DNA from 3 places in the Lysinibacillus sp. UBA5990 genome. Region 3 is predicted to be linked to each of the others. Evidence: riboswitches for the same ligand, from Rfam matches in the RefSeq annotation. Region 3 holds a riboswitch; each other region holds the start of a gene.

Region 1 (4,919 bases), on a different contig from region 3:
AGTGTAACATAAATCAAGTTTTATGACGTTCTGAAACAATAAAGGTAGGGATAAATTATGGAAAAAGAGATTTTGCAACTTTTTAGTAATCTAACAGAGCGTGATCGAGATATTCAATATGAATCTTACGAGGAACTGATGAAAATTATGCAGGAGCCCGTAGATTGGACATATGCAGTGTGGGAACAGCTTGTACAAGCACTTACATATAAAAATGGACATGCACGTGCACTTGCCGCACAAATTTTATGTGCTTTAGCTGCAAAAAGTGATCCCGAAGAAAGAGTATTAGAAGATTTTTTAAAGATTTGGGCTGTGACTTATGATGAAAAGCCCGTCACGGCAAGGCATACATTACAGGCTATTTGGAAAATTGGTTTAGCAGGCCAAGTACAAAGCGATTTAGTCGTATCTTATTTAGCCAAGAGATTTCAAACTTGTTTAGATGAAAAGCATCCTACTCTCATTCGCTATGATATTATTGTATCTTTAAAAAAATTATATGATCAAACGAGTGATCCTAAATTATTAAACATAGCCCATCGCTTAATTAATGAAGAGCAAAATGTTAAATATAAAAAGAAATATAAGTCAGCCATCCGTTCCTAGTAACGAGATGGTGTTTTTTGTGCAAACTCTTTGGTTATTAGGAGATTAGTCAACTATAATATATGAAAAAACAAAAGGGGTTAGGGAATGAGTATTTATAATTATTTAGTACGGAAGCCGAATGGTGAAATTTTATCAATGGAAACTTTTCGAGGAAAAACGATGCTAATTGTTAACACGGCCAATCAATGCCGATTTACATATCAGTTTGAAGACTTACAAAAAATGTACGATAAATATGGAAAAAATAATTTTGTCGTTTTAGGATTTCCTTGTGATCAGTTTGGCCATCAAAATCCTGAAGATGGAGAGGAAACTGCGCATCTTTGTAAGGTAAACTATGGAGTTACGTTTCCCATTTTTGAGCTAGTCCAAGTAAATGGGGAGACGACACACCCTTTATTTAATTATTTAAAACATGAAGTTGATTTTCGTGAATTCGGAAAAGCAAGCATGCAGGAGAAAATGCTTGCTGAGGCAATCATTCAACTTGCTCCAAGCTTTTTAGATGGTCGTAATATTCGCTGGAATTTTACTAAATTCCTAGTAGATGCAAGTGGAAAAACCATAGCTCGCTTTGAGCCTACAGACTCACAGCTTGATATTGAGCAAGCAATTGAAAAAGTATTGTAGTAGAGTAATTTTATAGAAATGAAAATACTTCTAAAACGGCTATCATTTTTGTACGCAACTATTTTTTCCTATCAATCTATGATAAACTGCTTTACAAGTGAATTATTCTTGCAGAATAAAGGTGCTAGCTAGCATAATCGGGAATTCGGTATAAGCCGAAGCTGTTTCCGCAACTGTAAGTACAGCTATTATAAAGATGTGCCACTGTTTCATAGGAAATGGGAAGGTTCTTTATAGCTCTTATCTATTTATATAGGAGCGTTGTACAAGCCAGGAGACCGACCTTTATTTGAACGTATAACAACTCTTCGGAAGCTAAGAGGATATACGGCAAATACATAGGCAGTGTCGTGTTTCTATGACAATCATTATGGTATTTTCGTCGTTCCTTTGTGTGAGGAGCGATGTTTTTTTATGTTCTAAAAAAGTGAGGATTTTCATTATGAAAAAGGGGGACAGTAGGTTGAAAAAAGATGCACGTTATTCTTGTTATCCTTTTATGCGAGAGAAGGCTTCAACTGTCGATTTTGAGATTCGCACAGATAGTTTAACAACGCATTTAGGGGTCGCGCTAGCTATAGTAAAGAAAGAGAATGTCCAGGTTGTTGTAGATGATTTAATCCAGATTTTACCTATGGCTTATCATGTGAATGGCTCGGTTCGTGGAAAGCTAGCAGTTACAGATGAGGATCTATCTTGGTTAAGTGAGCGCTATGATTTTTATGTAAGTCATGTGAAGGAAGAGATTCAAAATTTTGTTTTACCTCAAGGAACAGAGGCGGCTGCTGCTTTACATCTTTGTCGTAGTGAGGCGAAAAAATCATATCGAACTTTACACACGGTTTCGGAAGAACGAGAGGTACCTAATATTCTCTTCGATTATTTAGGCTTATTAGCCAATGTATGTTTTGTAATGGCTGTCTATACGAATCAACAAGCTGAAATAGCTGAAATTCCGTTTATGAGTAAATCATATCCAATGAAAAAGAAAAAGGTGAATAATAATGAAGAAACTATTTAATTTACAATGGCTATCGGTATTATTGCTAGTGCTCGTTTTAGCAGGTTGTGGTACCGCGGAAGATACAAAAAATAAAGATGTATCCGAAGATGAACAAAAGATTGAGCAAACAAGTTATAAAGTAACAGATGATCGTGGTGTCGAAATAGAGTTTAAGGAAGTGCCAAAAACAGTTGTGTCTTTACAGCCTAGTAACACAGAAATTCTATTTGCACTAGGGGTTGGCGATAAAATTGTAGGTGCCACTGAATATGATACATATCCAGAAGCTGCCCAAAAAATCGAACGTGTTTCTGATACTGTGAATTATAACAGTGAGCGAATTTTAGCGTTAAAGCCAGATGTTGTTATTGCGTATACGATTGGTGAGAAGGATGCACTTAAGCCACTCGAAGATGCAGGAATTAAAGTGTTTGTTATTCAATCAGCGGGTACATTCGATGATGTATATGGAGATATCGAACAAATTGCAGCTGTTATGGATGTTAAGGATAAAGGAAAGGCATTAAATGAGGAAATTAAAGCAAAAATCGCTGATGTGCAAACAAAGGTTAAAGAAGTAAAAACACCAAAAAATATTTATTTAGAAATTAGTCCAAAGCCTGAAATATATACAGCAGGCTCTGGCACTTTCCAACAAGAAATATTAAATGCGGCAAATGTAAAGAATGTGTTTGAAGATTTAGATGGCTGGAAGCAAGTATCTGAGGAAGATGTTATTGCGAGAAATCCAGACGTCATTTTAACAACAGTCAATTATACAGAAAATCCAATTGGAGAAATCCTTGCTCGTGATGGGTGGAATACGGTAACAGCTATTCAAAACAAGGCAGTTCAGTCCCTTGACACAGATATCTCAAATCGCCCAGGTCCGCGTATCGGTGAAGCAGTTGAGCTCGTTGCTAAAGCTGTGTATCCAGAGTTATATAAATAAAATCGTAGAAAATGTTAGTTGTTTATTACAGCTAGCATTTTCTATTTTATTACCTAGTGTGAAAATTGGTATTCATGTAGTTTGTTCGATAGAATAAAGGTAAGAACGCTAATTAATATAGGGAGGTGTAGTTCAATGAAGCAAGTACAAAAAAATATTCAGTTTGAGGCCGTTTATAATTTCCGAGATATGGGGGGGTATCAAACGAAGGATGGGCGCGTTATAAGAAATGGCTTATTTTATCGCTCTGCCGCACTTGGTAAAATGACAGCGACAGATAAAGAATTATTTGAAACATTAGGTATTAAAACAATTTTTGATTATCGTGACACAAATGAAGTACAACATAATCCTAATCCTGTGTTTCCACAAACTCGATATATTCAAATCCCTGCGAAGGGAAAGCATGCTTTTGAAATGCCAACCAATACAGGTGGTAGAGAGTTTTATAAAGTAGTTAACGCTGATATGTTCAAGGACTTTTATGCACAAATGCCTTTTCATAATCCCTCTTTTAAGGAATTAATGATGACTATACAAAACCCTAATAATTTAGGGCTAGTCCATCATTGCGCAGTTGGAAAAGACCGAACAGGAATTGGTGGAGCTCTTATTTTATTGGCTTTAGACGTTCCTGAAGAGACCATTATGGAAGATTATTTAGATACGAATATTCATTTGCTTCCCATGGTAGAAAGAATGGCTCAAACGATCCAGCACCAATATAATGAACAAGAATTACAGCAATTTTATGCTTTAATGTCCGCTCGTGAAGACTATTTACAGGCAGCACTAGATGCTATGGATTATCGTTATGGCTCAAAGACAGCTTTTTTGGAGCAGGAGTTTGGTCTAACGCTTGATAAGCGTGAGCAATTACAGTCACATTGCTTAATCTAAATAAAATCCCTTTCACAAATTAGTGAGAGGGATTTTTTATGTGGAAGCGTTGTCTTCCTATAAATCTCTTTACAGTCTGCAAATTTATGATAAGATACAATAGATTTTTAAGAAAAGTATAGGAGAAGTGAAGTTATTGGCAGACACAATAAAAGAAACAAATAAGTTAAGTCTATTCCATTTAACATGGCCTATCTTTTTAGAAGTATTTTTATTTATGTTGATGGGACTAGCCGATACTTTTATGCTTAGTGCTCTATCAGATAATGCTGTGTCAGGAGTAGGTGCAGCCAATCAATATATTCATATCGCTATTTTAATTCTTGAGGTAGTCGGCAACGGTGCGTCCATTGTTGTATCACAATATTTAGGTTCGAAACGTTTTTTTGAAGCGGCTAAAATATCGGCTCTAGCAGTCACAATGAATTTGGCAGTTGGACTTATAATGAGTGTTCTATTTTTCTTCTTTGCTAGTCATTTAATGTCGATGATGAACTTGCGAGGTGAGGTACTTCATTATGCTCAAAGTTATTTAGTTATTATTGGAAGTTTTATTTTCCTTCAAGCAATCATTAATGCCCTTGCAGCCATTATTCGTGTTCATGGTTGGACGAAACAGACGATGTATGTATCACTTGGCATGAATGTACTGCATGTTGTACTTAATTACGGCCTGATCTTTGGGAATTTTGGTTTACCAGAGCTTGGTGTAAAAGGTGCAGCCATATCTTCAGTGATTAGTAGAGGATTAGCGATGATCGTGTTTTTCTGGTTGCTTTATCAAGTAATGGAAGTACGTGTAAAGCTACACTACTACTTTGA
Region 2 (4,919 bases), 900 kb from region 3:
TTTGTATATAGGACTGCAAAGCCTTGAGCAGCTAGGATTTGGAATTCATTAAAATAGGTGTTGCCATACATCGCATGCGGACCACCATGGATTTCAAGAATAAGGGGATATTTCTTTCCTTTTTCATAGCCTACTGGCTTCATGATCCAGCCGTTGACCTTCCAGCCCTCAGCTCCTTCAAACTCAATGCTCTCTGGCACAGCTAACTCTTTCGTCTTTAAAATGTCTTCATTGACTGTCGTCAATCGTTCTTTTTCACCCGTTTTTAAGTTAACGTAATATAAATCGCCCGGATTCGTTGTCGTACTTATGGCGACAATGGCTTGATCATTTTGAGCATCTAATGAAAAACCATAAACGTATTGATCATCATGAATAGCTGGATAAATTTCACCATCTACATTCCCAAAGTAAATTGCCGCATTGCCGTGATCTGTTACTTGGAAATAGAAACTATGATTATCATTCATCCATTGTACACTTGGTGCTGCTACCCCTTGCAGGAAATCACCGATGACATAATCACCGACAGGGGCATCAAATTCACTTGTTACACAGCTTAGCAGATTTTGTTCCATATCATAAATCCATAGCTTCGCTTGTGTGGCATTTTCGAACTCACGTTTTCCTCCAACAAAGGAAAGGAAGCGGCTATTAGGCGACCAAGACGTTTGGTAATAAGAGCCAATCCCCTCTGTTACCTTACGACTCTGTTTTGTTTCTAGATCGAATAAATAAATATCCGCATTAAACGAAAAATCTAAGTCCTCTGCTCGATCTGCTAAGTAAGTAAGATAACTGCCATTTGGCGACCATGTACTCAGATGGAAATGCTCGTTCCCTTCTGTTACTTGCTCTAATTCACCAGATTTTAAATCGACAATGGCAATGTGAGTATATTGGTCCATATCCATAAATCCACCAGCATCCGATTTATGTTTCATCTTATCGATTTCAAGTGGCTTGAGTTCTTTTTCTTCTTTCTTGTCATCTTCAGCTTTATCTAGGATAGTTTCATCTTTACCTAGCATCACTGAAAACGCAATTTTCTCTCCACATGGAGACCAGACAGGCGTTGACGCACCGTTTTTACAATACGTCACTTGCTTCGCCTCTCCCCCTGTTTTCGACAGTACAAAAATTTGCGGCTTGCCTGATCTTGTAGAGGAAAAAGCAATTTGACTGCCATCTGGCGACCATACAGGAGAGCTTGTACGATATTCACCATATGTCCATTGCTGAGGACGTTTGTCTTTTAAATTTAAATAAAATAAGTTAGATACATAGTCTTTTTTCTTCTCATCAATCCGTGTCTCTACATAAACTACCTCAGTCCCATCAGGTGAGAGCTGTGGATCTGCCACTGATTTCAAGTGATAAAGATCTTCTGGTTGAATCCCTTGTTTAGATGTCATGTTCTTACTCCTTTATATTGTCATTTTCTATGCTCTACTACAATATTTCGACACCCTAAGTATTATTCCTGCTACTCTATCAATTTTTTTACTAGTTCCCAATCAGCATTCGATTTTGTTCTGCTATAAAACTTATAAAAAGGTTCATTGGCACGAGCTTGGTCCTGGTAGAGACGAATGATTTGTAGCAAGAAATCTTCAATATGGTCGATCCCTACTCTCTTCGCAAAGAGAGTACCCGCCTGTGCCTTTGCCCCCATTGGAATGGATCCTAAATAAACATCAAAGCTCTCATGCTGATAGACTAGTCCTATATCGTCATATGTAGGATTATAACAAGCCGATGCACAGCCATTCACATTGACTCGAACTCTTGCAGGCACAGTTATAACGTCCAACGCCTGATAGAGCTGTTCTGTTTGAGGAACTGCCTCCATTTTTTCGCCATCACAAAAATCACATGCCTTCATGGCTATATGAGGACCTGACGAAGCAACAAACAGCCCAGCCTCCTGTAAGGCATGGGTAGCTTCTGTCAGTTCGCTAGAGGGGATCGATAATAATAGGCTATAGGAAGCCGAATATTTAATGGCCCCCTTCTCCCCTACAATTTCAGCTATTTTTTGAAATTGGGCTGGCGTGTAATGCTTATTAATAATGCCAGGGCTTACTGCTAATCGTGAATATCCACCTTGCTGATTAAGGGTTTCAAACGTTTTATCTGGTATGTTTTGACGAAATGCATTCATTGTTATCGCTCCTTAAGAAAAAGGAGCTAGCAAAGCGCTAGCTCGAATGTTTTTAAAAGTTTGCTGGGTAGAAGCCCTTGGCTAAAATTTGAATGGCCTCTGCGGCACGTACTCCTTCAGATGCCGCTGAAAGTGGAAGGATGACAAAGCGATCATTTTTGACTGCTTCCATTTCCTTCAACGCTGGATCATTCTTTAAGAAATTTATCTTTTGTTCGGCAGTTGTTTCACCATAATCAATGACAACAACCACCTCTGGATTGCGATCTACTGCATCTTCCTTCGATACCGTTGTCCATCCTGACTCCACATCTCCAAAGATATTTTGACCGCCAGCAATTGTTACTAGCTCATTCATAAAGTTTTGACCAGCCGTGAACACATCTTTATCACCACTATCAAAGACAAGCACACGTAAATTTTCGCTGTCTTTTGGTAATTGAGCTTGAACTTCTTCGACACCTTTTGTCATTTGTTCAATTAATGCTTCGCCACGATCTTCCACGCGAAATATTTCCGCGATATGACGAATATCAGTGAAAATATCCTCTAATGTTGGCTTTGTCATATTGGAAGCCGTATGTAGATACGTATGAATTCCTAATTCCTCAAGCTCCTCTGGTGTTCCTACCCCTTTTTCACCAAAGCCACTTTTCCAGCCTGCATACAAGAAATCTGCTTCGGCATCAATGACTTGCTCCTTCGTTGGATATTGATCTGAAAGAACTGGAACTTTATCGTAGGCTGCTTGAAGCGGCTCGTAGATTTTATCATCTAAATAAGCTGTCCCTACCATGGAATCCTCTAAGCCTAATGCAAGCATAATTTCTGTTACATGTTGATTTAGGCTAATGGCCTTTTTAGGTGCTTCCTTATAGGTTTGGGTAGTTTCATTATTTTCAATGATGACTTCAGATGCTGTCGCCTCAGACGGTTCAACTTTTTCAGTTTGTGTTGCTGATTCAGGCTTGTCCTTTGCGCCACACGCTCCTAATACAGCGATTAAGGCGATGACCATGACTAGCCATATACTTCTCCATTTTTTCATGTCCTTTTCTCCTTTGTTGTGATAAATATAGAAAGAAATCAGAGACTTCTTTGCTACCAGGATAATTGGAAGGGCATAAAAAAACCCTCTTGTCGCCAAGAGAGTTGCATAGTGAAAAAACGGTATTAGTACCTTTATCACTATCCCCATCCTCGTGGTTCTTAGTTAACATACATATACTGGCAGGTATCCTGGCTTAGGTTCATCATCTATACGCCTTCCCATAGTAAAACTACAGTGGCATGCTGTATAGACTCCCCATTTACAGTTGCGGGACAGCATCGGAATTGCACCGATTTCCCTTTTAAGCAAATGACAAAGGCCATTTGCACCAATATGTTCTATTCATGCTATTGATAGACTAGCAGTTCATGAGTTATTTCACAATCTGTAGTAGAATGCAAAAAATATAATCATCATTATATTAGCACTATTTCGACAAAAAGACGAATCATTTTACAAGAAATAGTTGTGCTAGTATTCTGATACAATGAGAAGATAGCCACTTATAGAAACGAGGATTTATTATGTACAAGACGATTGGGGTTCTTGCTCATGTTGATGCAGGAAAAACAACCTTTTCCGAGCAAATGCTTTTTCATACAAATAGTATACAAGCGCGGGGGCGTGTCGATCATCAGGACGCCTATTTAGATAATCATGAGCTTGAGCGCAAACGGGGCATTACGATATTTGCCGAGCAAGGACGCATGACTATTGGCGACGATACATATACGTTGATTGATACACCAGGACATGTCGATTTCTCCCCAGAGATGGAGCGTGCCATCCGTGTCATGGATTATGCTATCATTATTATTAGTGCAGTAGAAGGTATACAAGGTCATACTGAAACGGTATGGCAGCTTTTACGGAACTATCATGTCCCTACATTCTTTTTTATTAATAAAATAGATCGTGACGGAGCAGATGTAAGGGCTGTGATGACTCAGCTCCATAAAGATTTCTCTGAACATGTATTATTTGTAGATGAACCACTTCAGGAAAACTATGTTTCAAGGACAATCATGGAATGGCTGGCGGAGCGTGATGAAGAGCTGCTGGATGCCTTTTTGAATGAAACATTGGCGCATGGCCAGTGCATCAATCAGTTACAATCGATGATTAAAAATGAATACGCCTTCCCCTGCTTTACAGGTTCTGCATTGAAGGATGAAGGCATTCAAGAATTTATTGCTCAACTTCCACTCATAACTGATACTCACTTCGAGCCGGAAGCACCGTTTCAAGGAGAGGTTTTTAAAATACGACATGACGGCCATCAGCGTCTAACATTCATCAAGGCTTTAACAGGCAAATTACAAGTTCGAGATGAATTTACGTTTGGAGACCTTACAGAGAAAGTAACAGAAATTCGTCTTTATAACGGCAGTCGATTTGAAACTGTTCAGCATGTTGAGGCTGGTGAAATCTTCGCTGTTAAAGGACTCAGCCAGGCAAACATTGGCGATCACATTGGCAGTAACACGCTATCACAGCCCTATGAGCTTGTCCCTACATTACAGGCAAAAGTTCAATATGAGGGTGAGCAACATATTAAAGAAGTATTAAAGATTTTCCGTTTACTAGAGGCCGAAGAGCCATCATTGCGTGTCGTATGGCAGGAAAAGTTTCAGGAAATCCATGTGCATATAATGGGTGTCATTCAGTTAGAGGTCCTGATTGAAATATTTATGAAGCGCTTTA
Region 3 (4,919 bases):
ACGCTCTAAATTATCGCGTCCCTCATCGTCATAGCCATAGCCATTGGATGGGTGTAAATGATAATCACTAACTTGATGTTTTCGAAATGCCGCTAGCACTTTTTGCTGGTTATAAAACGCCATCTCTTCCACCTTAGCATGAAAAGGTCTCACTCTCTCTTCTATTGTTGCCGCTAAAGATAGCGTCGATGCTGATAAATTAGATGTAAACGTCATTCTTTTTCTTCTCCATTTCACAATTGTCATGCATATTATTCCGTAAACTTTATTCAATATCTAAATGAACCTCGATTATCCTTGAATTTCTTAATCGTCTACTTGTAATGAACGCTTATGACAGATGTTTTTCTTTATTTCATTAACATCTTATCAATTTGTATAGGCCCCTGTAAAACTTGCCTATTGTTTCTCAGCGAAATTTACGCTAAGCTAATGTGCGTACTTATTTCAAGAAGAGTATTTAATGATGAATTTTGGCTATTAAATTCATAGATTTTGTTACTTACAGGATCTTTCAGCTTTAGGAATGAGATTCATTTATTTATAGAAGGGGTGAAAGGGATGGCTTGGGAAGTTTTTAGTATTATCGGTACAATTGCCTTTGCTATTTCTGGGGCAATTATTGCAATGGAAGAGGAATACGATTTATTCGGTGTTTATATACTCGGTATCGTCACTGCTTTTGGTGGAGGGGCTATTCGAAATTTACTTATCGGGCTACCTGTCACAACATTATGGGGACAGGATATGATGTTTCAAATTGCACTTGCTGCCATTACCATATTTTTTATTTTTCCTCATCATTTGATTCAACACTGGCATCGTTGGGGCAATTTCACAGATGCAATTGGCTTATCAGCATTTGCTATTCAAGGCGCACTCTACGCCGTAAAGCTAGATATGCCGATTAGCGCTGTCATTGTAGCTGCGGTCTTAACAGGGTCAGGTGGTGGTATCGTGCGTGACTTATTAGCTAGACGAAAACCACTTGTTCTTCGTGACGAAGTCTATGGTGTTTGGGCTGCTCTCGCAGGGCTTGTTATTGGATTTGAAGTTTTTACAGGAGATATCTTCCTTTATTTTTTATTTGCGGTAATAACATCCTTACGCATTCTTTCCTATATGATGAAATGGCGTTTACCTTTGCGAAGGTTGAATCGGGCATAGAGTCTATCATAGATTTTAAAAATGAATAAGCGCAAATAGTTCCTTAACTATTTGCGCTTAATTGTTTTTCAGTAACTATTTAGCTAAAAGATTCATTGCTTTTTCCAGCGTCACCATATTTTTCATCATCGAGCAAGCAGCATCTAATAGAGGAAAGGCTAGGGCTGCACCAGAACCTTCTCCTAGGCGCATATTCATGTGCAGCATCGGTTCCACTCCGAGTAATTCAGCGGCTATTTTAGCTCCTGGCTCTTCCGATGCATGAGAAGGTATGATAAAGTCCTTTACTTTCGGTTCAATTTGATAAGCAATAAGCGCAGCAATCGTTGAAATAAATCCATCAATGACAACAGGTTTTCGGTGACTTGCGGCAGCAAGTATGATACCAGCCATAGCCCCGATCTCTAGCCCTCCAACTTTAGCTAGAACATCAATGATATCGGTAGGATTGGGTTTGTTGAGCGTAATTGCTTTTTCAATGACCCTTGCTTTATGAGCAATTCCTCCTTGACCAACGCCTGCTCCAAATCCTGTTATTTCAATTGGGTCATAGCCAGTCAAAACAGCTAAAATGGCAGTACTCGGCGTTGTATTACCAATGCCCATCTCACCTGTTCCAATCAGATTAGCTCCATTTGTGATTTCGTCTGTTGCCACACGAATCCCCACTTCAATAGATTGAATGGCCTCCTTTCTAGACATAGCAGGGCCTTGTGCCATGTTATCTGTACCATATTTTACTTTTTGAACAATTACGCCCGCATCGAGAGGAATATCTTCCTTTACTCCAACATCTACCGTTACAACCTTCGTATTCGTCACACTTGCAATCGCACAAACGCCTGTACCTCCCTTTGGAAAATTTAATGTTTGAAATAAAGTAACATCTTGTGGGTTCGTCGTCACACCTTCCTTACAAACTCCATGATCTGCTGCACAGACAATCATCACCTTTTTATCAATCACCGGATATAATTGTCCTGTAATCCCAGAAAGTTGCACAGCAATGGACTCTAATTTACCTAGGCTACCTGGCGGCTTACAAAGAATATCTATTCGACGCCTTGCTTGCTCCCTACTATTCTTATCAGCGCCTTGAATGTTTTGAATCGTGTCCTGTAATAATTGCATTGTCATTTCTCCTCTCGTTTTTCATGAAGACAAAAAAAGCCTGTAGTTTATTGTCATGACAAATAAACTACAGACTTTTCCATCATCTATATCCTCTTAAAGCAAATAGGCAGGTCTCCTGGCTTAAGTTCAACATTTCATAGTACCTTCCCAGCAATTTGCTAGTGGTCTTCACTATTAAACTCCCTTTTACAGTGGCGGGTCCGCTAAAGCTTTTCACTTTATTCCCTATTCTCCCTAAATGGGCACCTAATGCTTGTATTAAGCTACTTATAATCTACGACAGCATATTTTTTCTGTCAATATTTGAATGCGTTACTTGTACTATTTCTTTGGCTCTTTTTCTAGCTCGCTTAGCAATGTTGACCCTAATAATAGTACCGCTCCTATTATTTGTAGAAGCGTCATTTTTTCTCCAATAATCATCGTTGAAATGACTAATGATGTCAGTGGATCTATATAGCTAAGAATGGCTATACTTTGCCCTTTCAGCTTTGACATGCCCCAAAAGAACAATAAAAATCCAACCCCTGCATGGACAATACCTAATGAAATTAATAATAGGACTGACTTAAAACTGAATGTCATGACCTGAAATCCTGTTGTCCCAAGTATATAAAAGCAAAGGAAAAATGCTGCTAAAGATAGTTGAATTATTGTATTTTCCGGTTCTTTTAAGCCACATATACATTTATTTGTAAATGTTAAAGCTGTGTAAAAGCATGCAGCAATAAGACCGTAGACAATGCCAATAAAATGTTTACTGTCCCCAGTGCCTTGACTTTGGACTATCAAAAAGAGTCCGATAAGGGCCACACAGACATACAGTATTTTTCTGCCAACTAGCTTCTCCTTTAAGATAATTGGAGATAAGCAGATAACAAGTACTGGTGCAAAATAATAACTAAGTGCAGCATTAGCAATTGTTGTTTCTTTATAAGCCTGAAATAAGAAAATCCAATTCCCACATAAGGCAACACTAGAAAGTACTAATTTCCACTTATTTTTGAGAATACTTCTTTTCGTAAAGCTTTCCTTTTTATAAATAAAAATCACTATCAAAAAACAAGCACCAATTAAACTCATCCAAAAAGCGATTTCACTAGAATTTAAAGGTATATACTTGGCGAAAACACCAACTGCGCCAAAAATAAACATGGATAATATAAACGCTAATTTTCCGCTCATTACAATTCCTACTTTCTACGTATAAGTTTTAATCTATACAGTAGAATCTATTGAAAATGAGCAAACTGTTATCGTATGCCTTAACAGTAGATTCTACTGTAAAGACATTGTTGGGGGTGCTATTGAACGAAACATACAAAATCCCTCCTTCATCGATATAATTGTAACATATTTCTGAAAATTAAAGAGTACGTTTTATAGATACAGGGAAAAGGAATGGCTAATTACTTCATAAGGTTAGCCTAAAATTTTCTTTAAGGAGGAGTTAGAATGAACGCAAGAGAATTAAGAAACGCTATTGCGGACACTTGTGAAAATTATGATAGTCATTACGCTCAGTTAGTGAAACCGATTAATCAGTTATTAATAAATGTTGATGCTTCCATCAGTGAAGAAACAGCGTATGTCATTATGGAAAATTTGAAATTATTTTATAGTGGAGATAAATATATGGCGGAATGTCACTTCGATGAGAGTGAAAATTTCTTAAAGGATGGCATCGAGCTCTTACAAAAGGGAGATCTTGCGAATGGCGCTTTACAAATATACGGTGCTGGTTTAAATTTTGCCAGCTATGCTTCAAAGGTTCGTGGGCAAAAAAACGTGAACCCGTACATGAACTTTGAAAAAAACTTTAGCCTCATCATGGACTCACTCCAAAAATAAGCACATGAAAAAAGAAAGAGTATACACTCTTTCTTTTTTCATTATGTCATTATTTAAATTCTAATTCGCCATCGTAAGCTAACATGCCGCCTTCAAGATTTGTCACATCAAATCCTTGTGCCTCTAAATAAGAACAAGCATTAGCTGAACGGCCACCAGCCTTACAAACGATAATATATGGCTTAGTTTCATCTAATTCCTCTAGACGTTCTGGGATTGTCCCAAGAGCAATATGTTGAGCACCAGGAATCATGCCATGTGCTACTTCATCCTCTTCACGTACATCAATAATATATAGGTCTTCATTTGCATCTAATAGTTCTAATAATTGTGTTGTTTCCATTGATTTCATCAAACTCGTCCTCCAAATATCTATTTCCTCTATCATTATAGCCTGAAGCAAAAAAAACAGCCAGTGTGAGAACACTAACTGTTTAACAATCTTTTTATGCTTCTGTCTCTAAAAATTCTATTTGTTTAGCTGGAACGAATGTAGAAATAGCGTGCTTGTAAATCAGGTGCTGCTTATTATCAGCATCTAATAATAAAACTGTAAAATTATCATATGATTTCACAGTCCCTTTTAACTGAAATCCGTTTAATAGAAATACAGTTACAAAAACACTGTTTTTACGTAGTTGGTTCAAGAACGTATCTTGCAAGTTGATTGATTTCATCAAATAGCCTCCCTACTAACTTTCTACCTCTTCATTCCTATAGTAGCACGTTCTACCAATTTATCAATTAGTAATTTTTAGAAATTTTTC

The links. Region 3 has a riboswitch for cobalamin ahead of cobT (nicotinate-nucleotide--dimethylbenzimidazole phosphoribosyltransferase). Riboswitches for the same ligand answer to the same signal wherever they lie in the genome.
Region 1: another riboswitch for cobalamin. It lies ahead of B3D94_RS02295 (hypothetical protein); the one in region 3 lies ahead of cobT (nicotinate-nucleotide--dimethylbenzimidazole phosphoribosyltransferase).
Region 2: another riboswitch for cobalamin. It lies ahead of B3D94_RS18395 (ABC transporter substrate-binding protein); the one in region 3 lies ahead of cobT (nicotinate-nucleotide--dimethylbenzimidazole phosphoribosyltransferase).

What each region holds. Positions count from the first base shown of each region.
Region 1 covers NZ_DJAY01000003.1:162,702-167,620, forward strand. The annotation lists gene B3D94_RS02285 (hypothetical protein) at 58-609, shown strand; gene B3D94_RS02290 (glutathione peroxidase) at 697-1,242, shown strand; cobalamin riboswitch at 1,345-1,543, shown strand; gene B3D94_RS02295 (hypothetical protein) at 1,706-2,263, shown strand; gene B3D94_RS02300 (ABC transporter substrate-binding protein) at 2,247-3,197, shown strand; gene B3D94_RS02305 (tyrosine-protein phosphatase) at 3,333-4,097, shown strand; gene B3D94_RS02310 (MATE family efflux transporter) at 4,234-4,919, shown strand, end outside.
Region 2 covers NZ_DJAY01000015.1:1,162,210-1,167,128, reverse strand. The annotation lists gene B3D94_RS18405 (S9 family peptidase) at 1-1,415, opposite strand, end outside; gene B3D94_RS18400 (precorrin-3B methylase) at 1,487-2,164, opposite strand; gene B3D94_RS18395 (ABC transporter substrate-binding protein) at 2,217-3,212, opposite strand; cobalamin riboswitch at 3,377-3,563, opposite strand; gene B3D94_RS18390 (elongation factor G) at 3,740-4,919, shown strand, end outside.
Region 3 covers NZ_DJAY01000015.1:261,164-266,082, reverse strand. The annotation lists gene B3D94_RS13780 (aminotransferase class I/II-fold pyridoxal phosphate-dependent enzyme) at 1-216, opposite strand, end outside; gene B3D94_RS13775 (trimeric intracellular cation channel family protein) at 562-1,167, shown strand; gene cobT (nicotinate-nucleotide--dimethylbenzimidazole phosphoribosyltransferase) at 1,243-2,298, opposite strand; cobalamin riboswitch at 2,390-2,566, opposite strand; gene B3D94_RS13765 (DMT family transporter) at 2,623-3,486, opposite strand; gene B3D94_RS13760 (hypothetical protein) at 3,757-4,152, shown strand; gene B3D94_RS13755 (rhodanese-like domain-containing protein) at 4,202-4,504, opposite strand; gene hfq (RNA chaperone Hfq) at 4,599-4,829, opposite strand.